Regions from separate parts of the Amaricoccus sp. genome, predicted to be linked through region 3. Evidence: riboswitches for the same ligand, from Rfam matches in the RefSeq annotation. Region 3 holds a riboswitch; each other region holds the start of a gene.

Region 1 (19,161 bases), on a different contig from region 3:
GGAGGTGGTGGTGCACCGGCGCTACAACCCCGAGGGGATCTCGCAATACAACATCGTGCCGGGGCTCCTGGGGGTGATCCTGCAGATGACAATGGTGATGATGACCTCCATGGCGCTGACCCGCGAGACCGAGCGCGGCACCATGGAGAACCTGCTGGCGATGCCGGCGACCTCCACCGAGGTGATGCTGTCGAAGATCCTGCCCTATCTGGCGGTGGGCGCGGTGCAGGTCGGGGTGGTGCTGCTGGCGGCGCGCACGCTCTTCTCGGTTCCCTTCCTCGGGCGGCTCGACGTGCTGATGCAGGCGGTCTTTCTCTTCGTGCTGGCGCTGGTGCTGCTCGGCTATGCCATCTCGAGCTTCGCGCGCACCCAGATGCAGGCGATGCAGCTGACGTTCTTCTTCTTCCTGCCGTCGCTCTTGCTCTCGGGCTTCATGTTCCCCTATCGCGGCATGCCCGGCTGGGCGCAGACGCTGGGCGAGATCTTCCCGCTCACCCATTTCATCCGGGCGATCCGGGCGGTGATGCTGAAGGGCGCGGATCTCCCGGCCATCGACCGCGAGATGGTGATCCTCGCGCTCTTCGTCGCGATCTATGCCGCCATCGCGCTGGTGCGCTTTCGCCGGACGCTGGACTGAGACCGGTGGCGTCGATCGCATGCAGCACGAAGGCGCGGAAGGCGCCGGCCTCGTCCACGCCGCGCTCCCGCGGGCTGCGCCCCGCGCGGCCCGCGGAGCATTTCCCCGGCGGTGCGAGCCGCAGGGCGAGGGGTGCAGCTTCACCGCCGGTCGCTACGCTCGACCGGGCCGGGGGCCTTCGGCCCCGGGGCGGGATGGCCGGCTAGGTGCTTTACATCGGCGCCGGCTGCGACATCATCGGCGCATGACTCGTGCGCGTCCGACCACCCGCCTGCTTGCGATGCTGCTCGCCGCGGTTCTCGCCGCCTGCGGCCGGCCGCCGGAGCTCGTCGGCATCGACAATCCGCAGGTGCCGGCCGAATCGGTCGCGGAAGCGCGCGAGCACCGCCTGTTCATCATGTCGACCCGCGCGGCCTCCGAGGTGATCGGAGCTTTCTACGGCGCCGGCCGCGCACCCGATCTCGGGCTCGCCTCCGTCGACGTCACCGTGCCGCCGACCCATGTCTCGGGGCATCTCGAGCGGCCCGAACAGCTGCCGCCCGACCCGCGCAGCGAGTTCGCGGTGGTCGACCCGGCCATCTACGGCAGCGAGACCGCCTTCATCCGCGCGATCGACCGGGAGCTGGCGCGGCGCCCTGCGGGCCAGCGCCAGCTGCTGCTCTTCATCCACGGCTACAACAACACGACCAGCGACGCGATCCTGCGGCTGACCCAGTTCGTGCACGACACCGGCTTTCCGGGGGTGCCGGTCCTGCTGACCTGGGCCTCGGCCGCGCGGGCGCCGCGCTATGTCTACGACCTCAACAGCGCGCTGGTCGCGCGCTCGAAGCTGAAGGACGTCGCCGGCATCCTCGCCCGGACCGAGGCCGGCAGCTTCGACATCTTCGCCCATTCCATGGGCACCCTGCTCGCCATGGAAGGCTTCGTCGATGCGCAGGATGCCGGCCGGCTGGATGCCGGGGGGCGCATCGAGACGGTGATGCTCGCCTCCCCGGACATCGACATCGACCTGTTCCGCAGCCAGATCGGCCGGCTGCCGGTCTCCTTCCGCCAGAAGATGTACCTGCTGATCTCCCATGACGACGGCGCGCTCAGGGTCTCGCGGGCGATCGCGGGAGGCGTTCCGCGGGTCGGGGCGGCGGATGCGGCGGAGCTGGAGAACCTCGGCGTCACCGTGATCGACCTCTCCGAGATCGACGATTCGAGCGCCGGCAGCCACGCCAAGTTCGCCGGCTCGCCGGAGGTGGTCCAGCTGATCGGCGCCGGCCTCAACAGCGCCGGCCGCTTCGGCGTCGCCACGACGCCCGGTCTCGGCGAGCTGCTCGCCGAGGTGCCGATCCGGATCTTCGGCGAGTGAGGCCGGACGAGCGCCTGCCCCCTGCGGGAGCGCGGCCCTGGCCGCCGATGGCGGCATGGCGCCCCGCCCGGCGGCCTTGGGGCGGGAGCTATCGCGGCTCGAGCCGCCAGTTGCCGGGCGGCTCGGCGGGCGCGGCCGCTTCCTGCGCGGCCTCGAGATAGATGGAGATCACGAAGGCCGCAGCGGGGTCCGAGAGCGTGCCCGAGGCGAGAAGATCCGCGAAGGTCTCCACCTGCGACCAGTCCTGTGCCCAGGTCAACGCCCTGGCGGCCTCGGCGGCGAGCGCAGGCGGGCCGCTGGCCGCCAGGGAGCGGAAGGCGGCGTCGATGCCGGGGCGCAGCGCCGGATCGCCACCCTGCGCGAGGGTCGAGAAGGCGATGACGATCTCGCGCAGCGCCTCGGGGTCGCGCGGCTTCTGGTCAACGTAGAGCGCGCGCAGCCGCGCGATCGCGAGCAGCCCGTCGACCTCGCCATAGGCGGTCGCCCAGGCGGCGAGATTGCTGCGGATGCCGTGGCGGGCAGCGGTGGCCACGGCGTTGCGCACCAGCCTCCGGTCCCGAGCGTCCTCGGAGAGCCCGAGAAAGAGGATGTGGATCGGTGCCCATGCCGTCCGCATCGGGTCGCGCAGGACTTGGCGGATCTCGTCTCCCGATACCCGCGGGCGGAGGGTCCGGATCAGGGAATAGGGGGCGGCGGAGAGCTCGGTCAGGGCGAGTTGGCGGATGGTCGGGTCCGGATGGTCGTGGCGCTCGGCGAAGAAGGCGAAGCGCGCGGTGCCGTCGTCGAGCTCCCAGGCGGTGGCGGCGGCGAGGATCGCCTCGGCCATGCGCCGGACGGGCGGCCCGGCATAGGCGAGCGCCATCCATCCCTCCTCGGGTGAATGTGCCATGAGCACGGCATCGGATGGCGCGGCCTCGAGCCGGCGCCGCGTGGCGCTGTCGACAAGCAAGGGAATCGGTGGCGCCGAATTGCCCCGAAGGAGCCGTACCGGCGCATAGGTGAAGGGCCGCCGCGGATCCTCCCGCGCGAGCGCCACCACATCCGCCTCGATCAGCCGGTCGGCGATCGTCCTTTCGGGCAGGGTGATGCAGGCAAGGCAAGCGGCGGCCGGACCCGCGGCAAGCGTGGCTGCGGCGACGAGGGCGAGGCCGGCCGCCGCCTTCGCGCGACGGATGCGTTCGGCAAGTCTCCAGATCACTTGGTGCTTCCCGTTTCCCGATTGCCGGTTGCACGCCCTCCCGCTCCGATCATAGGGCTCGGGCAGCGTCGCGGCAATCTGTCGGCCGCGGCGCATCGCGAGCACGGCCCGGGCAGGCGCGCCAACGGCATGGGCCCGGCGCCTGCCCGGAGGATGGCGGCCTGGCCTGTCCGAGACCCTGCGGGTATGCTCGGTCCGATCCTTTGGCGAGGTCAGCATGGGTGGACGCATCCCTGTCCTGGCGGCTGCCGCGCTCTGCGGGGCGATCGGCCTGGCCGTGGTCATCCTGCTCGCGCGCCTGCCGGACGAGCAGGGCGCATCCCTGCTGGCCTGGGACGACACCGCCGCCGTCTCGCGGGGGCAGGCGCTCTACGCCACGCATTGCGCCGCCTGTCACGGCCAGCCGGCGGCGGGCAGCCGGGCTTCGTCGGCCGTGCCGGCGCCGTCCCACGGTCTGGGAGGCACGATGGGCTCGGGTTCGTCCCCCGCGCTCGCGGCGCCTCACGATGCCAGCGGGCACAGCTGGCAGCATCCGGATTACGCCCTGATCCAGCTGACCAAGAGCGGCCAGTCCGATGCCACCTGCCGCGTGCTGGAGGACGGCGCGATGCCGAAGTTCGGACAGACCCTGAGCGACCGGGAGATCATCGACATCCTGTCGTACATCAAGTCGACATGGCCCGAGGAGGTTCGCGCGAAGAACGACGCGATCAACCGTCTCTACAGGGGCCAGAACGCCGCGGTGCGCGATTTCCTCGCGCTCTGATGGATGAGGGCCTGCCCGTGCGGCCGCGCTCGACGCCGGTCGGGACGCCGTTCGACGGGCACCGGGGCCAGCCGTCCCGAGGATGCCGCAGGAATCCCCTCGGCGGCTGTCGCCAGCCTGCGTTCCTGGAGCCGGTCGAGCTCGGTGAGGGCGGCTGCGCGGTCGCTAGGGTGTCGCGCGAGTGCCTTGGCGAAGGCGCGGGCCACCGAGCGCGGGCTCCAGGGCAGCGCCGCCGCGGCAAGCCAGACGCGCAGGTCGGCCGGCAGCCGGTCGTAATCCGCCATCGGGCAGCCGTCGCGCCGCCGGCGGCGCAGGCCGGTGCGGCCGAGGTTGCCGGATCTCATGCAGCGGCGCCCCAATTCGGGAACGGGTCGGGCAGTTGCGCCCAGGCATGTGGCTCGAAGGCCTCGCCGGGCACGAGGCAGGCGTCCAGGGCCGCGGCGATCGCCGCCTGATCGAGCCCTGTCCCGATGAAGACCAGTTCCTGCCGCCGGTCGCCGAAGCTCGGATGCCACTGCGCCTCGACCTGCGCCAGCATCTCGGGATGGCGCGGCCAGCGGTCCCGCGGCACGGCGGTCCACCAGCGGCCGAGGCCGGAGGTCTGCGCCACCGCACCGGCGAGGCTGAACTCGCCGACCCAATCGGGCCGGGTCGCGATCCAGAAATGGCCCTTGGCGCGGATCACGCCGGGCAGCGGGCCGGTCAGCACGGCCTGGAGCCGCGCCGGGTGGAACGGCCGCCGCGCCCGGTAGACGAAGGAGGAGATGCCGTATTCCTCGGTCTCGGGCACGTGATGGGCGAAGCCGTAGAGCTCCTTGGCCCAGAGCGGATGCTCGTGGGCGCGGTCGAAGTCGAAGCGGCCGGTGTCGAGCACCTCCCAGAGCGGCACGTCGGCGAAGTCGGTCTCGATCAGCCGCGCATCGGCGTTCAGGCTGCGGACGATCTTGCGGGCGGTCTCGGCGAGCACCGGCCCGGCGTCGCCGACCTTGTTGAGCACGACCACATCGGCGAACTCGATCTGCTCGACGAGCAGGCTGACGATGGTGCGCTCGTCGTCTTCCCCGAGCGATTCGGCGGTGTCGCGGAGGAAGTCCTGGCTCGCGTACTGGCCGAGCAGGTTCACCGCATCGACCACGGTCACCATGGTGTCGAGGCGGGCGACGTCCGAGAGGCTCTCGCCGTCCGCGTCGCGGAAGGCGAAGGTCGCGGCGACCGGCAGCGGCTCGGCGATGCCGGTCGATTCGATGACGAGATAGTCGAAGCGACCCTCGGCCGCGAGCCGGCGCACCTCGGCGAGCAGGTCGTCGCGCAGGGTGCAGCAGATGCAGCCGTTCGTCATCTCGACGAGCTTCTCGTCGGTGTGGCTGAGCTCGGCGCCGCCGGCGCGCACGAGGTCGGCGTCGATGTTCACCTCGGACATGTCGTTGACGATGACCGCGACCCGGCGGCCCTCGCGGTTGGTCAGGATGCGGTTGAGGAGCGTGGTCTTGCCGGCGCCGAGGAAGCCCGAGAGCACGGTGACGGGGAGGCGGTCGAAGGGTTCGGCTGTTTCGAGCATGGCGGGCCCTGGTTGGGTGAGTGTGCAAAGGGAGATGACCGACCCGATCAATCGGGCGGCAAGGGTGGACCGCTGGTCGTGGTCAGTGCGCTTTCATCTCACGCAGCTTCTCTTTGGCATCCATCGGGAATGCGGCCGCTCCGGGGGGCGGCCACGGTGGCCCGGCTTGCGCATCATGCGGGAGGAAGAGCCACCCGACCGTGACCTCCGCGGCGCTGGCAGCTGCAGCGGTGACCGCCAGAACAGCGGCCGTCGTTGCCTCGGGGCGCATCGTGTTCCTTTCCCTGCCCATGTCCGATGCGGCGAAGCGAAGCCGGCGTTCCCCGTTTCCTTCGTTGCCGGGAGGCGTGTCGACATGAGATCGAATCGTTACAGTATAACAGTTCCGCGACTCGTTACAGCATAACGCATCGCTCGGACAAGGGTCCTCGGCGCGGTATATGCCCGGGATGCGAGTCCATCGGCACCGACCGGCAGCCTGCGCCTCGCCGGTGGATGACGCCGGCGCGCTTCTGTCCCGGAGGCGCTCGCGAATGCGGGGCCGGAGGCTCGGCGCGTGCCGTCATCCCGACGCTTTGCGCATGGCGGATCCTGCGCCGGGGGAGGCTCGGATGGCCGGTGGAGGGGATGCGGACCGATGGGGATCCGCGCTGGCCCCGGAGGCTCGCAGGGCGAGCGGGACGCGGCCCGTCGCTGGGATATTGACATTACCCGAGTTATTCAGTCAGATATTTCCCGACCCCAGCCATCCTGTGCCTTCGCAGGAGAGCCCGGATCCTTACTTCAGGGACACGGAAGCTTTGCGATGCGCCACGGCAGGGAAGAGCGAGACGAGAACGAGGAGCGCCGTCCGGGGGCGGGCGGCGAAGACGCTCTCGAACTGATCCATCTGGCGCTCGACTGCCCTCCTCCGTCCGATTTCGCGCTCGAGGCGCTTCTTGACCGAACGGAACGCAGCCAATGATCCACGCCAAGCCCTCGCCTGTGCCGCGGGACATGCCCAGCGAGCCCCCGCGCTATGATGCGAAAGCGCTGACCGATCCGGACGGTGTGGCGCGGATCGAGCTCGACGGGCAGATCTACACGCTCCGGATCACCCGGCAGAACAAGCTCATACTTACCAAGTAGATGCCGCGCCGCGCGGCGAAAGGGCGACGTCCCGGGATGCCGCGAGGCCTGCGCTGCGTGAGCCTCGTGCGCGGTCGGGAATGCGGGAGCCGGATGCGGCGCACCGCCGCGCAAGCGTGCCTGGCATCCGCCGCGTCGGTCTCGCCGGGCTTCGCCAGGGACGGCGGCATTCGGGCAGGCGCTCGGTCGGGACGCCTTCAGGACCGGGCATGGGGATCTCGTGCAAGGCCGGCGCGGGTGTCGATCCAGCGGGCGGCACCGGCGGCCACGGCATCATAGGCCGCCCGGCCGAGTGATTCGCCCGCATCGGTGTGAAGCCCGGCAAAGGCGGTGCGGCCCGGCGGCGCGGCGAGCGCGATGCAATCGGTGCCCGTGCCGGTGGCCGGCCCTTCGGGCAGGGCGAAGCCGGCATCGATCACCGCTGCGGTGCGGGCCTGGACCGCGATGGTCAGCGCCTCGATCTGCGCCGCCCTGGTCAGCCCGGCGGAACAATCCAGAACCATGTTGATCGTGCCCCATCGGGCCGGGTCGAAGCTCTGCCGGTGACCGACGCGCTCGGCATTGGAGAGGCCCACCGTGGCAAGGCAGTGCACCATCACGTCGCCGGCCTGCGCGGAACGGCACTCGAAGGCCGAGATGTCGCGCGAGGTCAGGAGTGCCGGGGCATCGGCGAGCCCCGTCGCGACCAGTTCGCGACCCAGCCAGAGCGCGGCGTCCAGGTCCCGGGGCAGATCGCGGTTGCGCACCTCGCGGATGACGATCCGCCGGGCGGCGACGAAGCCGGGCCGGTTCAGCGTCCAGCTGAGCACCCGCCGCGGCGCGCCCAGATCGGCGATCAGCCAGGGGGCGGTGTGGAGGAGCTTCACCGCCCCGCCCCCGCGCGGGCGATGGGCAGCAGGAGCAAGCCCTCGGGCGCCGCCTCGCGCCAGACGGTGATGCCGAAGACATCGGCCAAGCGCTCGGGCGAGAGGATCTCGGCGGGCGCGCCATCGGCCACGATCCGGCCGGCCCGCATCATCACCAGCCGGCTGCAGAAGCGCGCCGCGAGGCCGAGATCGTGGAGCGAGACCACCACGCTCCGCCCGGCGGCGGCGAGATCCTTGAAGACGTCCATGGTGGCGATCTGATGCGCCGGATCGAGCCCCGCGATGGGCTCGTCCGCCAGCAGCAGCGGCGTCTCCTGGGCTAGCGCGCGGGCCAGCAGCACCCGGGCCTGCTCGCCGCCCGAGAGCTGCGTGGCGATGCGGTCGCGGAAGGCGCCGAGGTCCATCCGGTCGATCGCGCGGGTGACGGCCACGGCATCGGCCGCGGCGCCGCGCGCCTCGTAGGGCATCCGGCCGAGCGCCACGACGGTCCCGACCGTGACGGGCCAGGCGATCTCTCGCGCCTGCGGCAGCCAGGCCGCGTGGCGGGCGCGGGCGGCCGGGGGCAGTTCTGCCAGAGACGAGCGGCCGCGATGCGGCAGCAGCCCGAGCGCGCCGCGCATCAGCGTCGTCTTGCCGGCCCCGTTCGGGCCGATGAGCCCCACCACCTCGCCCGGAGCGATGGAGACGGAAACCGCATCGACCGCGGGACACCGGCCCCGCAGCACCGTGAGCCCCTCGATGGAGAGCAGGGTCATGCCAGGTCCCTCCGGGTCCGGTAGACCAGATGCAGGAAGAGCGGCGCGCCGACGATGGCGGTGAGCACGCCGAGCTTCAGGTCGCTCCCGGGCAGGATCAGCCGCACCGCGATATCCGCGGCCAGGACCATCGCCGCGCCGCCGAGCGCCGAGGCGGCGAGCAGGCGGCCGGGACGCGCCCCGACCGCGCCGCGCAGCAGGTGCGGCACCACGAGGCCGACGAAGCCGACCGCGCCGGCCACCGCCGTGGCCGCGCCGACCATGGCGGCGACGCCGGCGACCAGCATCAGCCGGAGCCGGCCGAGCCGGGTGCCGAGCGCTTCGGCCGCATCCTCGCCCAGCGTCAGCGTGTCGAGCCTGCGCCCCAGGGGCAGGAGCAGCGCCGCGCCGAGCGCCACGAAGGGCGTGGCCAGCGCCACATGCAGGAAGGAGCGGTCGGCCAGTGATCCCAGCATCCAGAAGACGATCTCGGAGGCGGCGAAGGGGTCGGGCGAAAGGTTGAGCACCAGCGAGATCAGCGCGCCCGCCAGCGCCGAGACCGCGATGCCGGCGAGGATCAGCGTGAGCGAGCCGCCGCGCGGACCGGCGAGCAGGAGCAGCAGCGCCACCGCGACGCCCCCGCCGGCAAGCGCCGCCAGCGGCACCGCCAGCGCGAAGGCCGCGGCCAGCCCGGTCTGGATCGCCAGCACGGCACCGAGCGCCGCCGAGCCCGAGACCCCGAGCAGGCCGGGCTCGGCCAGCGGGTTGCGCAGGTAGCCCTGCATCGCCGCGCCCGAGAGCCCGAGGCTCGCCCCCACCAGGATGCCGAGCAATGCCCGCGGCAGCCGGATCTCGCGCATCACAAGCGTCATCGGCCCACCGTCGCCGAGGACCAGCGCGCGGAAGCCCTGGCCCGGCGAAATCCCGGCCGGCCCCACGAGCAGCGAGGCGAGGAAGAGCGCCGCGACCAGGGTCGCGAGCCCGGCGAGGAGCCAGCGGTAGGGGATCATGGCGATTCGGGCAGCTCCTTTCGCGCCTCGGCCAGCCCGGCGATGGCGCGCAGCACATGGGGCGTGCCGCAGACCCAGTCGCGGTCGGTCAGCGGCGCGGTTCCGGCGCGTTCCTGCAGGGCCAGCAGCGCGGGGTGGCTGAGCACCTCCTCGGCACGCGAGGCGCCGGGCCAGGGCTGCGGCAGCACCACCAGGTCGGGGTCGAGCATCACCAGCTGCTCCAGCGGCAGGACGCCGCCGACCGACAGGCCGACCTCCTCGGCCACATTGGCGAAGCCGGCCGCCTCCAGGATCGCCCCCGACAGGCTCGCCGGCCCGGAGGCATAGCCGCGGGCGGCATAGATCGCGGCTCGCGGCGGATCGGCGACCGTCTCCGACAGCGCCGCGAGGCCGGCATCGAATTCGGTGACCAGCATCGCGGCGGCTTCCTCGCGGCCGAGCAGCCCTCCCATCTCGGCGATCCGGTCGCGCACCTCGTCCAGCGAACGGGCGGGCGTCATGGTCACCACGGGAATGCCCAGCCGGCGCAGCATCGAGACCGTGGCCCGGGCGGTGAAGCTGCCGGCGACGACCAGATCGGGGTCGAGCAGGAAGATCTCCTCGGCCAGCCCGTGGTTCGCCGGCCAGGCCAGCGCCTCCTCCGCCATCGCCGAGCTGCGCGGGTCCTGCGCGAGGTAGGAGACCGAAAGGAGTTGCCCGGGCGCGGCCAGCATCATCGCGAGCTGGTCGGTACAGAGGTTGATCGACACCACCCGCTGCGGCGCCGCCTGACCCGGCCCGGCAAGGGCGAGGCTCATGGCGAGGACAAGGCGGAGCGGGTGGCGCATGGTCAGAAATTCGCCGCCACGCCGGCATAGAAGGTCCGGCCCGGCGCATCGTAGCCCAGGATTTCCTGGTATTGCTCGTCGAACAGGTTGTCGATGCGCGCGGTCAGCAGCAGCCGATCGCTCAACTGGTGCTGGGCCGTGACGTTGACCAGGGTGTAGTCGTCGAGTTCCACCCGGTCGGCGCCGAAGGACGGGGTGGTATAGTCGAAGTCCCAGTTGCCGTTGACATAGCGCAGGTCGGCCCCGAGAAGCGTCCTGTCGTCGGGGAGCCGGTAGTAGGCGCGCAGGCCCAGTTCGTTCTTCGGCCGCCGCACCTCGACCGCACCGTCCGGGTCGGTGGCATCGAGCCAGGTGAAGTCGGCACCGAGCGTCAGGCCGTTGTCGAATGCGAATTCCGCCGAGACCTCGACGCCGTTGCGGTCGCTGGTGCCGTCCTCGTTGTAGGGGGTCGATTCGCCGGTGGCCGGATCGTAGGTGCTGGAGATCTCGTTGGTCAGCTCGGACCGGAAATAGGTGGCGTTGACCACCGCCCGGTCGCCCAGGAACCGCTGCTCGACTCCGATGTCCCAGCCGATGCTCTCCTCCGGCTCCAGGTCGGGATTGCCGATCCAGGTGCCGGGGTTGTAGCCGAACTGCTCGTACATGGTCGGATTCTGGACGCCGGTTCCTGCCGAGGCATGGAATCGCGTGGTGGCGTTCGGCAGCAGGTAGGAGAGCCCGACCGACCAGGTGTCGGTGTTCGCGAAATCGCCGTCGTTGTCGTCGTGCCGCCCGGTCGCCTGCAGGGTGAAGGCATCGTCGAGGAAGCTGCCGCGGTATTCCAGCACGTAGCCGTAGAGCCTCCGCCTCTGCTCGTCGAGCATCGCGGAATCGAAGACCAGCGACGGCTCGTTGTTCCGGAAGGTCTCCTCCTTGCCCTCGACCAGGAAGCTGAGGATCTGGGCGGAGCTGTCGACGTCGAAGCCGTCGAGCGCCACGGTGCCGCGATAGGCGAGCCGCGACCTCGTGGCGGTGGTGTCCGAGGTCGCGGCGCCCTGATCGGTATCGACCGTGTCCATGGTGCCCGAGTAGAAGGTGACCTCGCTGCGGAACCGGCCCTCGACGGCGTCGATCGTGGCGAAGGCGGAGCCGAAGAAATCCCTGACCTCGGTCTCGAGGTCGCCATCGGTCACCAGGTCGTCGATTGTGGCCGCGCCCCAGTTGGACTGGTCGTAATCCGAGGTCCGGTGCACGTAGCGCAGGGTGGCGCCCAGGGTGATGTCGTCGTTCACGAAGAACGCGCCGCGGGCGTTCAGCGTCGTGTTGGCGTCGCCGTCGTCCTCGCCCCCGCTGCCGGAGATGTCGTAGCCGTCGGTCACCCGCCGCGCCGCGGAGACCGAGACCTGCCCGCGTTCGCCGCCATAGCGCAGCGACAGGCGGCCGCCGCCGCTCTGCTGGGTGCCGAGCTCGGCCTCGGCATTGCCGGCGAAGCCGGGCTCGGCGGCGCCCTCGGTGATGATGTTGATCACCCCGCCGATGGCGTTGGAGCCGAAGACCGAGGATTGCGGGCCGCGCAGCACCTCGATCCGCGCGATGTCGTCGGTCAGCAGGTTGGCGAAGTCGTATTCGCCGCTCGCCGGGTTCGAGACTTCCACGCCGTCGACCAGTACCAGCGTGTGATTGCCCTCGGCGCCGCGGATGCGAACCTGGGTGAAGGTGCCGGTGCCGCCACTCTGGCTCACCGCCACGCCCGGCAGCGCGCGCAGCGCTTCGGCGGCATGGCGGATCTGGCGTTCCTGCAGGTCCTGACCGGTCACCACGGTGACGGCACGGCCGTAGCGTTCGGCCTCGATGGGCGTCAGGCCGCCGCCGACGATGATCTCGTCGAGCCGGAGCGGTGCGCTGTCCTGGGCGACGGCGGAGCCTGCGGCCAGCACCAAGGCGCCGACGGCCGGAAAGGAATGTCTCATCTCGAACCCCGTAGATCGGGCGGCATGGGCCGCTCCGGTGACCTTCTCGATGTCGTTGGACGGGGCCGGCCCGATCCGCAGACGGTTGCATGCGCCACCACTGCGGAGAGTCCGCCGTCCGCCATGCACCCCGCATGGGAACCGGGTGATCCGTTCTGGCAGGTCTCCTGACTTGCGGGTCGTCGCAGGCACCGGCCTTCCCGCAGGACATGTCCCGCAGTGGCATCATCGGGCCCGCTCGCCGCTTACAGTTGCGGGGGCAGTCACGGAATCGGCACGAGGCGCCTCACCGTGTTCCCTTTTGTCGGGCGGCATGCCGCCCGAACCAGAACGGAGGCATTTAGGGCGGCAGGCCCGGCCCTGCCAAGCATTAACTGCGGCGGAGCCTCCGCCAGCGAGCGCGATATGGCATCCCTGCCGTTGCGGCCCCGATCCCATGCCAGCGGCCCGACCGACCGACCGATCCCTGAGCCCGGGGCCGAACCCCGGGAACGGGAGAAGGCCGCGCGAGGCGCTCCCGTCCCAGGCAGCGACCGGGTGGCCGCCTGTGTCGGGAGGGGTGCCGGCCCCTACCCTTTCCGCCGCGTCGGCGGTTGCCGGGCGGCCGCCGAAGATGCCTAGCGGATGTCGGCCGGCGCCTGGAGCGCGAGCGAGAAGCTCCGGCTGATCAGCGACGGCAGGACCGTGATATGCTCCGAACCCGCGAAGGCCTGGTGCGAGACCGAGAGCCCGCGCTCGGAGAGGGGGGCGAGGATCTCGGCCATGCGCCCGGCACCCACCACCATGTCCGGCAGCTCCTCGGCCCCGACCCCGATGAAGAGACTGCGTCCCTCGAGATCGGCCGCGGCCGGGTCGAAGGCCTCGGCGCGCGCGAGGATCTCCTCCCCGTTCCACCAGACCGACGGGCTGCCGGCGACCCAGGTCGCGAAGAGCGTCGGGCGCGTCAGGAAGGCGTGCAGCGTGAAATAGCCGCCGAGCGAATGGCCGAAGAGCGTCGCCCGCGCCGGATCGGTGGGCAGCCGGCGGCCGATCTCCGGCATCAGCTCGTCCGCGATGAAGTCGAGGAAGGCATCCGCCCCGCCGAGCTCCGGGAAGGGCGCACCGTTCCCGCGCTTCGGCAGGGCCGAGGGATCGGCCGGCGTCGTATAGTCGAAATAGCGCCGCGCGGTGTCGAAGGGCTCGTCCGTCTCGTAGCCGATCGCCACCACCGCCGCCGGCTCGAAGCCCTTCGGCGGGCGGGTCTGCAGCCGCATCGCCTCGGCGGCGGTCTGGAAGGTCGCGTTGCCGTCGAGGAAATAGAGCACCGGATAGCCCGCCTCCGGCGCCGGCAGCAGCGGCCGGGCGAGGAGGATGCGATAGCGGCGCCCGGTCTCGGCGGCGGTCATCACGAAGCTCTCGGAATTCGGGACGACGACCGGATCGGCCGCCGCCGGCATGGCCGCGACCAGGGCCGCCGCGAGAAGGACGCCGCCCCGCATGGTCAGAACCGCCCGGTCAGCGACACGTAGAACCGCCGCCCCTCGACGTTGAAGTCGTCGGCGACCTCGCGCTCGATCGTCTCGTCGAAGAGGTTGAGGATGCCGCCCTGGAGGGTGAGGTTCTCGCCGAAGTCGTAGCTCGCCATCAGGTCGGCGGTCGTATAGGCGTCGGCATCGACGGCATTCGCCATGTTGCCGTCCTGCGGGACGTAGGTGTACTGGTCCCCGACGTAATTCACCGTCACCGAGGTGAAGAGCGCCGTCGTCGCCTGCCATTCGACGGCGAGATGGCCCGAATGCTCGGGGTTGTAGGCCAGCGGCACGTCGAGGCCGCCGCTGGTATTGGTCGCGTCGAGATAGGTGTAATTGGCCCGGAGCGTCACGCTGTCGGTGACGTCGTAGCGCGCGGCCGCCTCGAGGCCCTGGGTGCGGGCGGATTCGATGTTCTCGTAGCCGAAGATCGGGATCCCGTCCGAGGTGAAGCCGACGAAGTTGTCGAAGGTCGGCGCGACCGCCGGGTCGCCGGTGCGGGCCGGCGGGAACTGGATCATGTCGTCGAGGTCGTTGCGGAAGATCGTTCCGGTCAGCGCCAGCGGCCCCTGCTCGAAGACCGCGCCGATCTCGTAATTGTTGCCGGTCTCGGGATCGAGATCCTCGCTGCCGCGCAGGAAGCAGCCGCCGCCGCAGGAGATCTGGTCCCAGTTCGGGCTGCTCTCGAGCAGGGTCGGTGCCTTGAAGGCCTGCGCCCAGCCGCCCTTGATCGTCAGGGATTCGGTGACGTTGTAGACGCCGTAGACACGCGGGCTCCAGTGGTCGCCGAACTTCTCGTTGTTGTCCACGCGGGTGCCGAGGGTCAGCAGGAAATCGTTGCCGAAGGCGACCTCGTCCTCGAAATAGACCGCCGCCTGCCACATGGACGAGGTGCCGTCGCCGGTCAGCACGTAGTCGTCGTCGATCTGCTGGTAGCGGTATTCGGCCCCGAGGGTCAGCGTCTGCGGCAGCGATCCCTCGATCGGCAGCACCACCCGGCCCTCGGCGCCGCGGTTGTAGGCGGTGTTCGGCTGGTCGACCCCCGCGACGTTGCCATGGCCGTATTCGTTGTCGATCTGGTCGCCGTAGAGCCGCAGCTCGGTGGTGCCGAAGTCGTAGTCGCCGTAATGGGTGAGCCCGTAGTCGAAGCGCTTCATCGGGAAATCGCCCTCGACGCGACGCTCGTAGCCGAGGTCGAGGTCGACGGTGTTCTGCACGTTCGGTGCCCAGCTCAGCGTGCCGTGGATGAAGCGGTCGTCCTGTTCGGCGAATCCCGGCCAGGGATCGACCGCCCAATCCTCGCCCGGCGCGGGGTTGTAGTCGTCGCTGCTGGCGTCGCGATGGGTGACGTTGCCGTAGAGCTTGAAGCCGAGCCTGTCCTCGACGATCGGCCCGGTCAGGAAGAAGCCGGTGCTCCAGGTGTCGCCGGCGTCGCGGTCCTGTTGCAGCGTGTAGTCCGCGGTCAGCGAGCCGTGCCATTCGTTCGAGACCGGCTTGGTGATGATGTTGATGACGCCGCCGATCGCATCCGAGCCGTAGAGCGAGGACATCGGGCCGCGCACCACCTCGATGCGCTCGATGGCGTCGAGCGGCACCCAGCCCGAGTCGAAGGCATTGCCGCGGAAGAGGTTCGGCGCGCTGTCGACCCGCTTGCCGTCGATCAGGAACAGCGTGTAGCGCTCGGGCAGGCCGCGCATCTGCACCTGTTCCTGGTTGCCGACGCGGTTGATGGTGATGCCCTCGACCCGGGAAAGCACCTCGGCCACGTTGGTCGCGGGCGTCTGCGCGATGTCCTCGGCCGTCACCACGCTGACGCTCGCGGGAGCGTCGCGCAGGTCGGACACCCCGCCGGTCGCGGTGACCACGAGCTGGTCGAGAACGAAGCTTTCCTCCTGGGCGCGGGCGGCCGTGCCCGGCGCCACCGCGGCCGCCCCGGCCAACAGCAATCCAAGCGCCTTCCGGCGCCGCAGTGTCAGAATCATGTCCAGCGTCCCTCGCAGTGAAGATGATCGCTGGCGGTCTCGGAACGAGGTGGCTGGCTTGGTCCGTCGAAGCGCGACGGCGCTTCGCCGCACGCCCGTTATCGTTCCTGATTCATTTCGTCAAGTTTGCTCGAACCCTTGCGACATGCCCCTGGGATGGTCAATCTGACAAGTGCGATCGGTCGCGGCCGGGCCTTCCGAAGGAGAAGCGGATGCGGTCGATGCCGCTGCGGCGGGCTCCGGAGGTAACGCGCACGTGTTGGGCGCCGCCGGCGGTCCTGAGCGATACTGAACCGCGCAGGGAGGAGCGGATGAGCAGAGGCCATGCTTTGTCGGAGGGCGGCCGGAGCGGTGGCGCTGCGCTGGGAATCCTGCTGGGGCTGATGCTGGCGGGCTGCGCCTCGGGCGTTCCGGTCGAGCGTCAGGTCGTGGTGCCCGGAGCGCGGTTCCAGGCCGTGCAGGGCGAAGCGCGGCTCACGGTCCGGACCTTCCTCGAAGACGAGGCCGGGGAGCGCCAGGAGGTCCTCGGCGCAAACTGCGCCGTCAGATCGAGCCTCTATGAGACGGAACTCGTCACGCCGTCCGTTCTCGTCCTGCCGAACTTCGGGCCGCAGTCGCCGGAGCTCGAATTCGCCTGCCGCGCCGGCGAACTGGCCGGCGCGGGCCGGGCGGATATCGACACCTTCTGGCGCAGCTATCCCGGCGGCTGGGGCTATCCGGGTCCCTATCCGTGGCGGCCGCCATACGGCTGGGGCGGGTGGGGACTCTACGGACCGGCCTATCCGGTCTCGAACTACCCGAACGTGTCGATCACCCTGCGCTGAGGGCGGCGCTCCGGACCCGGACCTGCACACGGCGCCACCGGCCTCCCGGCGACACAGGTGCCGGGAGGCCGCTTTGCCGGTCAGAAGCGTGCGCGCAGGGAGAGTTCCGCGCCCAGGCCGTCGCCGTAGACCACCGTGTCGTAGAAGCCGGTGGTGCGGTAGTATTTCTCGTCCAGTACGTTGGTCACGTTCAGCTGCAGGGCGATGTCGTCGCTGATGTCGTAGCGGCCGCTCACGTCGAAGATCGCGTAAGGATCCTGGACGATGTTCGGCAGGTCGCCCTCCCAGGGAATGCTGTCGGTCTGGCTCTGCCAGCGCATCGCCCCGCCGACCGTCAGCCGGTCGTCGAGAATGCCGGGGATCCGGTAGTCGGTCGCGAGCTTCAGCGTGTTGCGCGGCTGATCGGTGAAGAGCTCGTTGCCGTCCCGGTCCTCGGAATAGCGATAGGTGAAGCCGCCCGAGACGTTCCAGCGCTCGTTGATCGCTCCCGCCATCTCCAGCTCGAAGCCGCGCGTCGTGGTCCCCTCGATCGATTCGTAGACGCTGCGATCCTCCGCCTCGATGGTGTAGAGGTAGTTCGCCACGTCCCTCTGCTCGGTCCAGAACACCGCCGCCGCGGCGTAGAGGGCGCCATCCATCAGACCCGCCTTGGCGCCCAGCTCGTAGTTGTAGCCGTAGGTCGGGTCGAGGTAGTTGCGATCCAGGTCCTGGAACAGCTGCGGCTCGTAGATGCTCGTGATGCTTCCGTAGACCGACCAGGTCTCGTTGACGTCGTAGGTCGCGCCGACATAGGGCGTCACGATGCCGCTGTAATCATACTCGAACGGCGCGAGGGAATAGGGATCGGTCTGCCTGCCGTCCCACCAGTTCAGGCGCGCCCCGCCGATCAGCGACAGCGCGTCGGTGGCACGGAAGCGCAGCGCGCCGTAGAGGCCGATCTGCGTGACGTCGTTCGTCCAGAAGCGGTCCGGCTCCGAACCCCATTCCGGCTCCGGGTAGGAGCCGTCCCAGTCGAAGAAACTGCCGATCGGCGCGATGTCGCCGACGATCGGGTAGCCCTGCTGGTCGCTGTCGGCCTTCGAGCCGAACGCGCCCAGCACGAAGTCGTGCATCCGCCCGATCGCCTCGAAGTCGCCGTTCAGCACGGCATTCAGCGAATCCTGCGTCCCGTCGCCGGTGTAGCGGTCGGGATAGGGTTCCACGCCGATGCCGGTATCGTGGTCGGGAAGGCCGTAGAGATAGAGCAGCGTCGAATCGAAGTCGGTGGCCAGACGGGTGTAGGTCAGCCGCCCGGTCCAGCCGTTGTCGAAGAGATGCTCGAGGGCGGCGAAGGCCTCGGTGCGGCCGGTCTCGAGCCGGGTCCAGGGCGCGGCGCTGGTCGCCCCCCGGGGCCAGTCGATGAGCGCGAGATCGCTGTCCCACGGCGGCAGCCCGGCCCAGGTCACGCCGTTGCTGTCGGTCTGCTGGTGGCTGATGCCGGCGGCGAGCAGCGTCCGCTCGGTCAGGTCGACCTCGATCGCGCCGTATCCGATGGCACGGGTCTTCTCGTAGTGGTCGATCCAGCCGTCGCGGGTTTCCGCCGCGCCGATCAGCCGGCCGCGCACCGTGCCGTCGGCGTTCAGCGGTCCGGAGATGTCGATCTCGCCGCGCACCGCCTCGGGATAGCCGAGGAGCACCGCGGCCTCGCGCCGCAGGAAGTCGGTCGGGCGCTTGCGGATCAGGTTGATCGAGGCGCCCGGCTCGCCCGCGCCCTGCATCAGGCCGGTGGCGCCGCGCACGATCTCGACATGGTCGTAGATCGCCATGTCCACATTGGCGTCGTCGAACTGCCAGCCGTCCTCGCGCGCCACCGGCACGCCGTCGAACTGGTAGCTGTCGATCTCGAACCCGCGCGAGTAGAAGTTCACCCGGTCCGATTCGTAGGCCTGCACGGTGATGCCGGTCGCCGTGTCGAGCGCCTCCCCGATCGAGGTGATGTCGCGCGCCCTTATCTGGGCGTCGGTGATCACGCTCGTCGACTGCGGCGTTTCCTTCTGGCTCAGGGGCATGCCTGTCGCCGAGCGCATCCATTCGGTGGTCCAGGACCCGGAATCCTCCGTGGTCGTGCCCGGCGCCGCGGTGACCTGGAGCGTGTCGAGGACGAACGCCGCTTCGCTCGATGCGAGGGCTTCCTCCTCCGCGGACGCTCCCTCCCCGGCTTCGGCCCCCGCCGCTTCCTGGGCGGCGAGCGGCTGCCAGGCGGCCGCCCAGACCGTCGTGCCGAGGAGCGCGGCCAGAGCGGGCCCCGATACCGCGAATCCCGCGATGCGTTGAGACATTCTCGACCCCACCCATGGTTTACGACCGGCTGGCGGGGGGCTGGCTCGTCGAGTCGACCGTTAGGGAAATCGTGACATCCGGTCCAGCAGCGGCCCGGCGGTGCCGGGTCGGACGTTGCCGAAATGCCGCATCGCGGCGCCGGCCGGGACCGCGGCCGGCATCAGCCGGGATCGGCCAGGTGGTGCAGCGCCAGCGGCGCGTCCCCATGGCGGATCACGGAAATCCGGACGCCGTAGATGGACCGCAGGTGATCGGGGCGGATGACCTCCGCGGGCGTGCCTTCGGCCACCACGGCACCCTCGCGCAGCGCGACGATGCGATCGGCCCAGGCGGCGGCGTAGTTGATGTCGTGCAGAACGACGACGACGGTGCGGCCGTGGTCGTCGGCGAGGGAGCGCAGGCGGTGCATCAGCGCCCGGGCATAGGTGAGATCGAGGCTGTTGAGCGGCTCGTCGAGCAGCAGGTAGTCGGCGGCCTGCGCGAAGGTCATGGCGACGA
Region 2 (3,938 bases), on a different contig from region 3:
TTCGATCGGCTCGCAGTCCTTCCATGGCAGCGCCCAGCCGAGCCGGGGAACGAGATCGGTCGCCATCCGCTACGCCGCCGCCAGCGCCGCCCCGCCGCCGAGGCGGTCGCCGAGCCTGCGGCAATACCAGTCGACGAACTGGATCACGCCGTCCTCCTGGATGCGCGAGCAGGGTCCCGGCACGAAGGCCGGCGCGGTCACGCCGCGCTGGTTCTCCTCGACCACCGCCCGGTCCTCGCCGTTGGTGGCGATCCGGACCCGGGTCAGGTTCTTCAGGTCGTAGTCGGTGCCCTCGACCGCGTCCTTGCGGACAAGCCATTTGGTCGTGACCTCGGTCTCGGTGGCGCTGATCGGCAGCATGCGGAAGACCGTCGCGTGGTCGCCGAGGAAGTGGTTCCAGCTGTTGGGGTAGTGGAAGAAGGGCAGCGAGCCCGCATCCGCGAAGGGCGCCGTCGACAGCCGCCTGGTCGGCACCGCCGCCCTGCCGTCCATGGTGAAGCTCTCGCCGGGGCCGAGCAGCGGGACGCGCACGAAGCGCCACTGGTGGCTCGGGTGCAGGTGGAAGCGCGGCGGCATCCCCGCGGCCTCGCATTTGGCCCAATGGGCGGCGATGACCGGCTCGACGTTGCCCTGCTCGTCCATCGAGGTGTAGCCGGAACGGTCGGGGAAGGTCCGGCAGGGCGAGGGATGCGCGCCCGCGCAATGGCAGCACTCGCGGTTGTTCTCCATCACCAGCTTCCAGTTGCCCTTCTCGACGATCGTCGATTCGAAGGCGATCCTGGCATCGTCCAGCCGGTGCGGCGCCAGGTCGCGGCCGGCCGTCTCGCGCAGCGCGTCGAAGGAGGCGGGCTCGTCGGCGAGGCAGACGAAGACCATGCCCCCCGCAGCCTCGCAGGCGACGGGCTTCAGCCCGTGCTCGGCCGGCCGGAAACCCGCCCCCATGTCGCGGGCGTAGAGCAGCCGCCCGTCGAGCTCGTAGGTCCACTGGTGGTGGGGGCAGGCGAGCTTCGGGGCCGGGCCCCTGAGCGCCGTGCGGACCCGGCTGCCGCGGTGCCGGCAGGCGTTGTGGAACGCGCGGATCGCCCCGTCCGCGCCGCGGACGATGACGATCGGATAGGCGCCTATCTGCATCGTCACGAAATTCCCGGCCTTCGGGATCTCGCAGGCCGGGATCGCGAACAGCCAGTCGCGATACCAGACCTCGGCGAGGTCGACCCCGAGCATCGCGGGATCGGTGTAGATGGGGCGCGGCAGCGCGTGGTCCGGAACGCGGCTCGCGAGCAGGTTCAGCGCCGTCGTATCGGCGATCATGGCATCTCTCCTCGGTGCCGCTCACCCGCGGCCCCCCGGGTTTCATCGTGCGGAAAGGATGCGACGGCCCGCCCGGACCCCGTGGCCCCGGCGGCATCCGCCCGCACCGCCGCCCGCGGCTTGACGTCACGCAGGGCTGGTTTCCGGGCTCCGGAGGGGCCTCGCGGCCGATGCGGCGCCTTCCCGGGGATTCCCCAGTGGCTTCTCGCCGCATTCATTCCTCCGCCACCGTTGCGGGGGCAGCGCCGGCTTCGGACCGGCTTCCCAATTCTCCGCCCCTCCCGGAGCGGCACCCTGACGAGCCGATCCTATCCTGTGGGCCCGCGATCGAAAGCACGGATTCCGACACCCGCGCGAAGGTTTCGGACAAGCCGGATCGAAACGATTCGCCGATGTCCGCAGGCCGGCCGTCGATTGCCGAGCTCGCTCCCCCGTGCAATGTCGATCGAGGGCCGATTTCGTCGAGGACGCCGGCATGTCGTGCCGGGCCGGGGTGCCGCCGGCGGGGAGCGCGCCGCCCTCTCACGCCGCTTCGGCACCGGCCTGGCGAGCATCCGGAGGTTCGGGGCGCTGGCCGCGAGGGAGGTGGACCGGACCCGCAGCAGTCGCGGCGGCGCCTGGGCTCTAGGCGCGACTCAGGTCCGGAGCGATGCGCAGCATGCCGCCGGCCGATTGTTCGACGGCGATGGGGATGCGGTAGACTTCGCTCAGCCTTCCGGCCTCGAGGACCTCCCCGGGCGCGCCCTCCGCGATGGCGCGTCCCTCGGACATCAGCAGCACGCGGTCGGCGAAGGCCGCGGCGAGGTTGAGGTCGTGCAGGACCGCGAGCACGCCGGTGCCGGCGTCGGCCTCGGCGCGGGCGAGGCGCAGCACCGCGACCTGGTGGGCGACGTCGAGGCTGGCGGTCGGCTCGTCGAGCAGGAGGAAGCGCCCGCCCCCGGCGGCGCGGCCGGTCCAGAGCTGGGCGAGCACGCGGGCGAGATGCGCCCGGGCGCGCTCGCCGCCGGAGAGGCGGTCGGCCGGGCGGCCGGCGAGGGCCGCGATCCCGGTCGCCGCCATGGCGCGCGCGACGATCGCCCCCTCGTCGGCGGCCCCGCGCGGCGCCGTCGCCGCGCCGAGCGCGACCAGAGCGGTGACGGTGAAGGGGGCGGCGAGCGCCGGCGCCTGCTCCAGCGCCGCGCGTTCGCGGGCAAGGCCCGCGGCGGTCATGGCGGCGAGCGGCCTTCCGTCGAGCAGCGCCGCGCCGAGGTCGGGGCGCAGCTCGCCCGCGAGCACCGCGAAGAGGCTCGACTTGCCGGCGCCGTTCGGGCCGCAGAGCGCCACCAGTTCGCCCGGCCGCAGCGCGAGGCCGACGCCCGCGAGCGCCGGGCGGCCGCCGCGGGTGAGATGCGCGTCGCGCGCCTCAAGCATCGCGGTGCATCCGCGCGAGCAGGAGCCAGAGGAAGAACGGGCCGCCGATCAGGCTGGTGGCGAGCCCCACCGGCGGCTCGGCGGGCGGTGCGATCATCCGCACCCCGAGATCGGCGCCGAGCAGCAGCGCCGCCCCGACCAGCGCCGCCGCCGGGGCGAGCGTCCGGTGGGCCGGGCCGACGCAGAGCCGGGCGATATGCGGCGCGACGAGCCCGATGAAGCCGATGGGGCCGGCGACGGCGACGCCGGCGCCGACCGCCAGCGCCGACCAGAGACCGGCGGCGCGCTTCACCCGCTCGACCTCGAGGCCCGAGTGCCAGGCGGCGCGCTCGCCGAGCTGCAGGAGGTCGAGCGCCAGGGCGAGCCGCAGGAGCCCGGCGGCCGCGGCGGCGATGCAGAGCGAGGCCAGCGCCGCCGCCCGCCAGCTCGCGCCGCCGAGCCCGCCCATGGTCCAGAAGGTGATGTCGCGCAGCTGCTGGTCGTCGCTCATGTAGATCATCAGCCCGACCGCGGCCCCGGCGATGGCGTTCACCGCCACGCCGGCGAGGATCAGCGTCGCGGCCTGGGTGGCGCCGCCGCGGCGGGCCAGTGCGAAGACCAGGGCCGTCGCCGCCGCCGCGCCGAGGAAGGCCGCCGCCGGGGTCGTCCAGAACCGGAGCTCCGGCGCCGCGGCGGCGAGCATGGCGCCGCCGAAGACGATCGCTGCCGCCGCCCCGAGCGCGCCGCCGGCGCTCACGCCGATCAGGCCGGGATCGGCGAGCGGGTTGCGCAGGATCCCCTGCAGGGCCGTCCCCGAGAGCGCGAGGCCGGCGCCGACCGCCGCGGCGAGCGCGACGCGCGGCGCGCGGATGGTGGTGACGATCGCCTCCGCGCGGGGGTCGGCCTCCCCGAGGAGCGCCGCGACCACCTCGCCGGGGCCGAGCGGGACCGGACCGAAGACCATCCCGGCGACGGCGAGGCCCAGCACCGCCAGCCCGAAGCCGATGAGGGCGAGCGCCGTCCCGGGGGGCGCGGCCCGGAGCAGAGGCGCGGGCACGCTCAGATCTTCAACTGCGCCGCCGTGTCGGGATGCAGGGCGCGCGCCAGCTCCGTCACCGCCGCCGGCGTGCGCGGGCCGAAGCCGAGCAGCTTCAGCCCGTCCATCACCAGGATGCGCCCCGCGCGCGCCGCCGGGGTCTCGGCGAGGCCGACGGCGGCGACCGCCGCCGCGCCGCCGC
Region 3 (5,646 bases):
GAGGATCAGGTCCGGTGCCGCGGTGACGACCGCGTCGGCGGTGACGATCCGGCCGGTGGCGGCGGGCTGGCGGGAGAGATCGGCGAAGACATCCTCGCCGCCGGCGACGGCGACGAGCTCGGACACCCAAGCGATGCCGGAGATCATCGGCTCGTCCCATTCCTCGAAGTAGACGCGCTGCCGCGGGAGGCCGGCGCGGTCGGCGCGGATCGCGTCGAGGCGGCGCCGGTAGCTGTCGGCGAGCGCGGCGGCGCGCTCCGCCGCGCCGACCAGCGCGCCGAGGGTGCGGATCATCGCGAGGATGCCGGCGAGGTCGCGCTGGTTGAAAGCGTGCACCGCGACGCCGGCGCGGACGAGGTCGGCGACGATGGGCGCCTGCAGGTCGGAGAAGGTCAGAACGAGGTCAGGCTCGAGCGCGAGCACCTTCGGCAGGTCGGCCGAGGTGAAGGCGGATACCCGCGGCTTCTCGCGCCGGACCTGCGGCGGGCGGACGGCGTAGCCCGAGACGCCGACGATGCGGGCCTCCTCGCCGAGGAGGTAGAGGGTCTCGACCGTTTCCTCGGTGAGGCAGACGATCCGCTCCGGCGGAAAGCGCCGCACCGCGGTCAGGCGGCCGATGCGCGCGGCGTCGCCAGCAGCCCCGACACGACCGCGAGGCGGTGCAGGACGAGACGGCGGGCGAGCGCGAGCAGGTTCGTCCACAGGATGCCGCGCCCGACCACCGCAACGACGGCGGCGAGGGGTGTCGCGCAGGCCGGCACGAGGCCGAAGACGAGGCTGGCCACGGTCACGACCGCGATCCAGGCGCCGGCGCGCGCCCCGGTCACGATATCCCGGACCTCCGTCGTCATGGCTGTCCCCCTGCCCTGCCGGAGCTTCCGTCGAACGGTCCCATGCGTCAATGCCCCGGGCGGTCGGGTTCGGCGGGTTCCCCGCCCCGGTCGAAGGTGGCCGACCAGCGGTCGAGCAGGTCCGAGCCGCCGCGCTCGCGCCGCCGCTGCCTCAGTGCATTGCGCAGGCCGGCGCGGCCGCTGCGGCTCGGCAGCGGCTCGAAGCCGCCCGGTTCCCGCCCGGCGTCGAGCGCCGAGCGCACTGCCCGCTTGGCGACCACGTAATCGGGATCGCCCCAGGCCTCGAGCAGCGCCTCGAAGGCGGCATGGAGGCCTGCGTCGAAGGCGCGGTCCTCGCCCATGGCACCGATCACCGGATTGCCGGGATGCAGCCCGGCGCAGGGGACGAGGCCGTGCGGGATCGGGACGTTCGCGGAATGGGTGCGGCCCGAGGCGAGCAGCTTCGGCAGCACATGGGTGTGCGGGCCGGCCGGGGAGACGCCGCCGGTCTCGGGGCCACCGATCTTCTGGAAGACCTCGATCCGCCCGAGGTTGGTCAGCGCCACCCGGTGCGGATGCGCGGCGACGATCGCCCCGAGCGCCGGGTTGCCCGGTGCGAGGACCGGCCGGCCTGCGGCGCCGCGCAGCGTGGCGAGGAGCGCGGGGTCGGTGACGCGGATGCAGAAGTCGACCTGCGGCTGGCCGAGGCCCAAGTCGAAGAGGATGCCGGCGCGATCCCCGGGCCGCACCGCATCGTCGTCCGGACCGAGCTCGGTGAGGACGCCGCGCCCGTCGCGCCGCGCCGCCTCGGCCGGAAGGCAGAGGGCGACCGCGACGGTCCAGCGCCGCGGGTCCGGGCTCACGGTCTCGTAGGCGAGCGGCTCGGCATCGGCGAGTCCCTGGAGACGGATAGCGCCCCGCGACGTCACCCGTTCGAGGCCGTCGGCGACGGCCGGCTCGCCGTCGTCCTGATGGAACTCGGCCACCGCGCCCCACGACCCCATCGACCATGAGGCACGCCAGTCGGCGAGGCGCGCGGCTGCCAGGGTCTCCAGGTCCGGCATGGTTCCCGTCCTTTCAGTGGCGCCGCTGCGCCGCGCAAGGGCAGGGCTCGCCGAGCAATGGGCGGGTTTCCGAGCCCCTGGACGGGCCGGAGGGATGAGAAGCCGCGTCCGCGCGCGCCGCCGTCCGTCGCATGTCGCCTCCAGCCCGGGGCACCCCGCCCGGTCGATCGGGTTTCGGCGACGGCAGGTCTCCTGGCTCGCGGGTCGCCGCTTTCCCGATCCTTCCCGGCCCGGCGGGCCAGTGGATGCGTTCGGGATCGCTGGCCGCTTACAGTTGCGGGGGCAGCGCCGGTCTCGCACCGGCTTCCCTCTTCGTCCGCGGCGACTCGGGAGCAGCCGCGGAAACCGTCGTGCCGTCGATCCTGGCCCCTGCCCGGCGGCAAGGCAAGACCTTCAGTCCCAGCTGAGCGCGCCGCCGGTCTGGTATTCGGTGACGCGGGTCTCGAAGAAGTTCTTCTCCTTCCGGAGGTCGATCGTCTCCGACATCCAGGGGAAGGGGTTCTCGGTCGGCGCGAAGAGCGGCTGGAGGCCGAGCTGGGCCGAGCGGCGGTTGGCGATGAAGCGCATGTAGTCGGCGCTCGACTCGGCCGTCAGGCCGAGCAGGCCGGTCGGCATGGTGTCGCGGGCGTAGGCGGCCTCGAGCTCGGCCGCCTCGCCGAGCATGCGGCGCACCTCGGCCTGGAAGGCCTCGGTCCAGAGCCGGGGGTTCTCGGCCTTGATCTGGTTGATGACGTCGATGCCGAAGTTCAGGTGCAGGCTCTCGTCTCGGAGAATATACTGATATTGCTCGGCAATTCCAACCATGCGGTTGCGCCGGCCGAGCGAGAGGATCTGCGCGAAGCCGGTGTAGAACCACATCCCCTCGAAGACGACGTAGAAGGCGACGAGATCGCGCAGGAAGGCGCGGTCGGCGGCTTCGGTGCCGGTGCGGAAGGCGGGGTCCTCGAGCGCCCTGGTATGATCGAGCGCCCAGGCGGCCTTGTCGGTGATCGAGGGCACTTCGCGGTACATGTTGAAGAGCTCGCCCTCGCCGAGGCCGAGGCTCTCGACGATGTACTGGAAGGTGTGGCTGTGCACGGCCTCCTCGAAGGCCTGGCGCAGAAGGTATTGACGACACTCGGGATTCGTCAGGTTGCGATAGACTGCGAGCACGATGTTGTTGGCGACGAGACTTTCGGAGGCGGCGAAGAATCCGAGGTTGCGCTTGACCATGCGCCGCTCGTCGGGGCTGAGCGCGTCCGACTTCCAGAGCGCGATGTCGGCCTGCATCGAGACCTCGGTCGGCATCCAGTGGTTGTTGCAGGCGGAGAGGTACTTCTCCCAGGCCCAGCGGTACTTGAGCGGCAGGAGCTGGTTCACGTCGGCGCGGGCGTTGATCATCGCCTTGTCGGAGACGCTGACGCGTCCCCCGTCGCGGTCGATGGAGCCGAGGCCGGTGGCGTTGAGGTCGAGCATGGGGGCTCCTGTCATGCGATCTTCGGCGGTTTGGCGGGGTCGCCGGGCATCACCTTGAAAAAGCGGCAGAAACACGGGCTGGAAGGCGGCCGGAATCCGGCTGGAATCCGGCTTGCCATTTCGGCTTGCCGCGTCACTGGCAGGCCTCGCAGCTCGGGTCGTCGAGCGCGCAGGCGCCGCCGACCTTCACCGCGTTGAGCGTCGCGTCGGCGCCGGAGAGCGTCGACTTCTCGACGCGGGTCGCGGCCTTGGCGCGCAGGTAGTAGGTGGTCTTCAGGCCGGACTTCCACGCCAGCCGGTAGAGCGCGTCGAGCTTCCGGCCCGAGGGCTCGGCCATGTAGAGGTTGAGGCTCTGCGCCTGGTCGATCCACTTCTGGCGCCGGGCGGCGGCCTGCACCAGCCAGTCGGGCGCGATCTCGAAGGCGGTGGCATAGAGCGCCTTGAGGTCGGCCGGCACGCGGGCGATCGGGCCGAGGGCGCCGTCGTGGTACTTGAGATCCGAGATCATCACCTCGTCCCAGAGCCCGCGCGCCTTGAGGTCGGCGACGAGGCCCGCGTTCACCACGGTGAATTCGCCCGACATGTTCGACTTGACGTAGAGGTTCTGGAACGCCGGCTCGATCGACTGGCTGACGCCGACGATGTTGGAGATGGTGGCCGTGGGCGCGATGGCGAGGCAGTTGGAGTTGCGCATGCCGCGGCGCGCCCGCTCGCGGAGGGCGTCCCAGTCGAGGCGGGCGCTCCTGTCGAAGGGCGCGACCCCGCGGGCCTCGGCGAGCAGGTCGAGCGAATCGTGCGGCAGGATGCCGCGGCTCCAGAGCGAGCCCGGGAAGGTCGCATAGGCGCCTCGCTCTTCGGCGAGGTCGCAGGAGGCGGCGATGGCGTGGAAGGCGATCGCCTCCATGCTCTCGTCGGCGAAGGCGACGGCGGCCTCGCTGGCATAGGGGATGCGCAGGATCTGGAGCGCGTCCTGGAAGCCCATGAGGCCGAGGCCGACCGGGCGGTGGCGGAGGTTCGAGCGTTCCGCCTGGGGGATGGTGTAGAGGTTCACGTCGATGACGTTGTCGAGCATGCGCATCGCCGTCGCCACCGTGCGGGCGAGCTTCGCCAGGTCGAGGCCGGCGGGCGTGACATGGGCGGCGAGGTTGACGGAGCCGAGGTTGCAGACCGCCACCTCGTCGGCGCTCGTGTTCAGGGTGATCTCGGTGCAGAGGTTCGAGGAATGCACCCTGCCGACATGGCCCTGCGGCGAGCGGATGTTGCAGGGGTCCTTGAAGGCGATCCAGGGATGGCCGGTCTCGAACAGCATGGAGAGCATCCGCCGCCAGAGGTCGACGGCGCGCGTGCGGCGATGCACCCTGATCTCGCCGGCCGCCGCCCTGGCCTCGGCAGCCTCGTAGGCGGTGCGGAACGCCTGCCCGGTCAGATCGTGCAGATCCGGCACCTCGTCGGGCGAGAACAGCGTCCAGGGGCCGTCCGCCTCCACCCGCTCCAGGAAGAGGTCCGGCACCCAGTTGGCGGTGTTCATGTCATGGGTGCGGCGCCGGTCGTCGCCGGTGTTCTTGCGCAGGTCGAGGAATTCCTCGATGTCGATGTGCCAGGTCTCGAGATAGGCGCAGACCGCGCCCTTGCGCTTGCCGCCCTGGTTGACCGCGATCGCCGTGTCGTTGGCGACCTTGAGGAAGGGCACGATGCCCTGGCTCTTGCCGTTGGTGCCGCGGATATGCGCCCCGAGCCCGCGCACCGGCGTCCAGTCGTTGCCGATGCCGCCCGAGTATTTCGCCAGAAGCGCGTTGTCGCGGATGCCGCCGAAGATCGCTTCGAGATCGTCGGGGATCGTGGTCAGGAAGCAGGAGGAGAGTTGCGGCCGCGGCGTGCCGGCATTGAAGAGCGTCGGCGTCGAGGCCATGAAGTCGAAGGACGAGAGCAGCTCGTAGAACTCGATCGCCCGCCCGTTCCGGTGCTCCTCGCGCAACGCGAGGCCCATGGCGACGCGCATGAAGAAGGCCTGCGGCAGCTCGAAGCGCGTGCCGTCCTCGTGCAGGAAGTAGCGGTCGCAGAGCGTCTGGAGCCCGAGATACTGGAAGGCCCTATCGCGCTCGGGCCGAAGCGCGGCCGCGAGGCGGGGGAGGTCGAAGCCGGCGAGCGCCGGGTCGAGGAGGCCGGCGCGGATGCCGTGGGCGACATAGGCCGGGAAATAGGCGGCGAGGTCGGTTTCGTCCGCGCGGCCCAGCACCGCCGCCATCGCCTCGCCGCGGATGCGATCGGCGAGCAGCCGCGCGGCGACGAAGGTATAG

The links. A riboswitch is a leader RNA that binds a small molecule or an ion and turns the genes downstream of it on or off. The one in region 3 is predicted to bind cobalamin.
Region 1: another riboswitch for cobalamin. It lies ahead of V7050_RS04015 (TonB-dependent receptor plug domain-containing protein); the one in region 3 lies ahead of V7050_RS16340 (DUF6925 family protein).
Region 2: another riboswitch for cobalamin. It lies ahead of V7050_RS18610 (aromatic ring-hydroxylating oxygenase subunit alpha); the one in region 3 lies ahead of V7050_RS16340 (DUF6925 family protein).

The regions. Positions count from the first base shown of each region.
Region 1 is NZ_DAIUBO010000024.1:3,337-22,497, reverse strand. It holds gene V7050_RS04075 (ABC transporter permease) at 1-637, shown strand, start outside; gene V7050_RS04070 (alpha/beta hydrolase) at 882-1,994, shown strand; gene V7050_RS04065 (hypothetical protein) at 2,083-3,192, opposite strand; gene V7050_RS04060 (c-type cytochrome) at 3,410-3,958, shown strand; gene V7050_RS04055 (DUF6525 family protein) at 3,913-4,302, opposite strand; gene zigA (zinc metallochaperone GTPase ZigA) at 4,299-5,516, opposite strand; gene V7050_RS04045 (hypothetical protein) at 6,322-6,480, shown strand; gene hemP (hemin uptake protein HemP) at 6,513-6,644, shown strand; gene V7050_RS04035 (adenosylcobinamide amidohydrolase) at 6,842-7,510, opposite strand; gene V7050_RS04030 (ABC transporter ATP-binding protein) at 7,507-8,265, opposite strand; gene V7050_RS04025 (FecCD family ABC transporter permease) at 8,262-9,251, opposite strand; gene V7050_RS04020 (ABC transporter substrate-binding protein) at 9,251-10,081, opposite strand; gene V7050_RS04015 (TonB-dependent receptor plug domain-containing protein) at 10,084-12,030, opposite strand; cobalamin riboswitch at 12,171-12,375, opposite strand; gene V7050_RS04010 (alpha/beta hydrolase) at 12,648-13,508, opposite strand; gene V7050_RS04005 (TonB-dependent receptor domain-containing protein) at 13,511-15,520, opposite strand; gene V7050_RS04000 (hypothetical protein) at 15,832-16,344, shown strand; gene V7050_RS03995 (TonB-dependent siderophore receptor) at 16,425-18,662, opposite strand; gene V7050_RS03990 (iron ABC transporter ATP-binding protein) at 18,824-19,161, opposite strand, start outside.
Region 2 is NZ_DAIUBO010000281.1:206-4,143, forward strand. It holds partial or broken gene V7050_RS18605 (hybrid-cluster NAD(P)-dependent oxidoreductase) at 1-66, opposite strand, end outside; gene V7050_RS18610 (aromatic ring-hydroxylating oxygenase subunit alpha) at 70-1,311, opposite strand; cobalamin riboswitch at 1,429-1,623, opposite strand; gene V7050_RS18615 (heme ABC transporter ATP-binding protein) at 1,936-2,721, opposite strand; gene V7050_RS18620 (FecCD family ABC transporter permease) at 2,714-3,757, opposite strand; partial or broken gene V7050_RS18625 (hemin ABC transporter substrate-binding protein) at 3,760-3,938, opposite strand, start outside.
Region 3 is NZ_DAIUBO010000201.1:60-5,705, forward strand. It holds partial or broken gene V7050_RS16330 (ABC transporter substrate-binding protein) at 1-600, opposite strand, end outside; gene V7050_RS16335 (hypothetical protein) at 606-851, opposite strand; gene V7050_RS16340 (DUF6925 family protein) at 899-1,894, opposite strand; cobalamin riboswitch at 2,060-2,259, opposite strand; gene V7050_RS16345 (ribonucleotide-diphosphate reductase subunit beta) at 2,288-3,349, opposite strand; gene V7050_RS16350 (ribonucleoside-diphosphate reductase subunit alpha) at 3,483-5,646, opposite strand, start outside.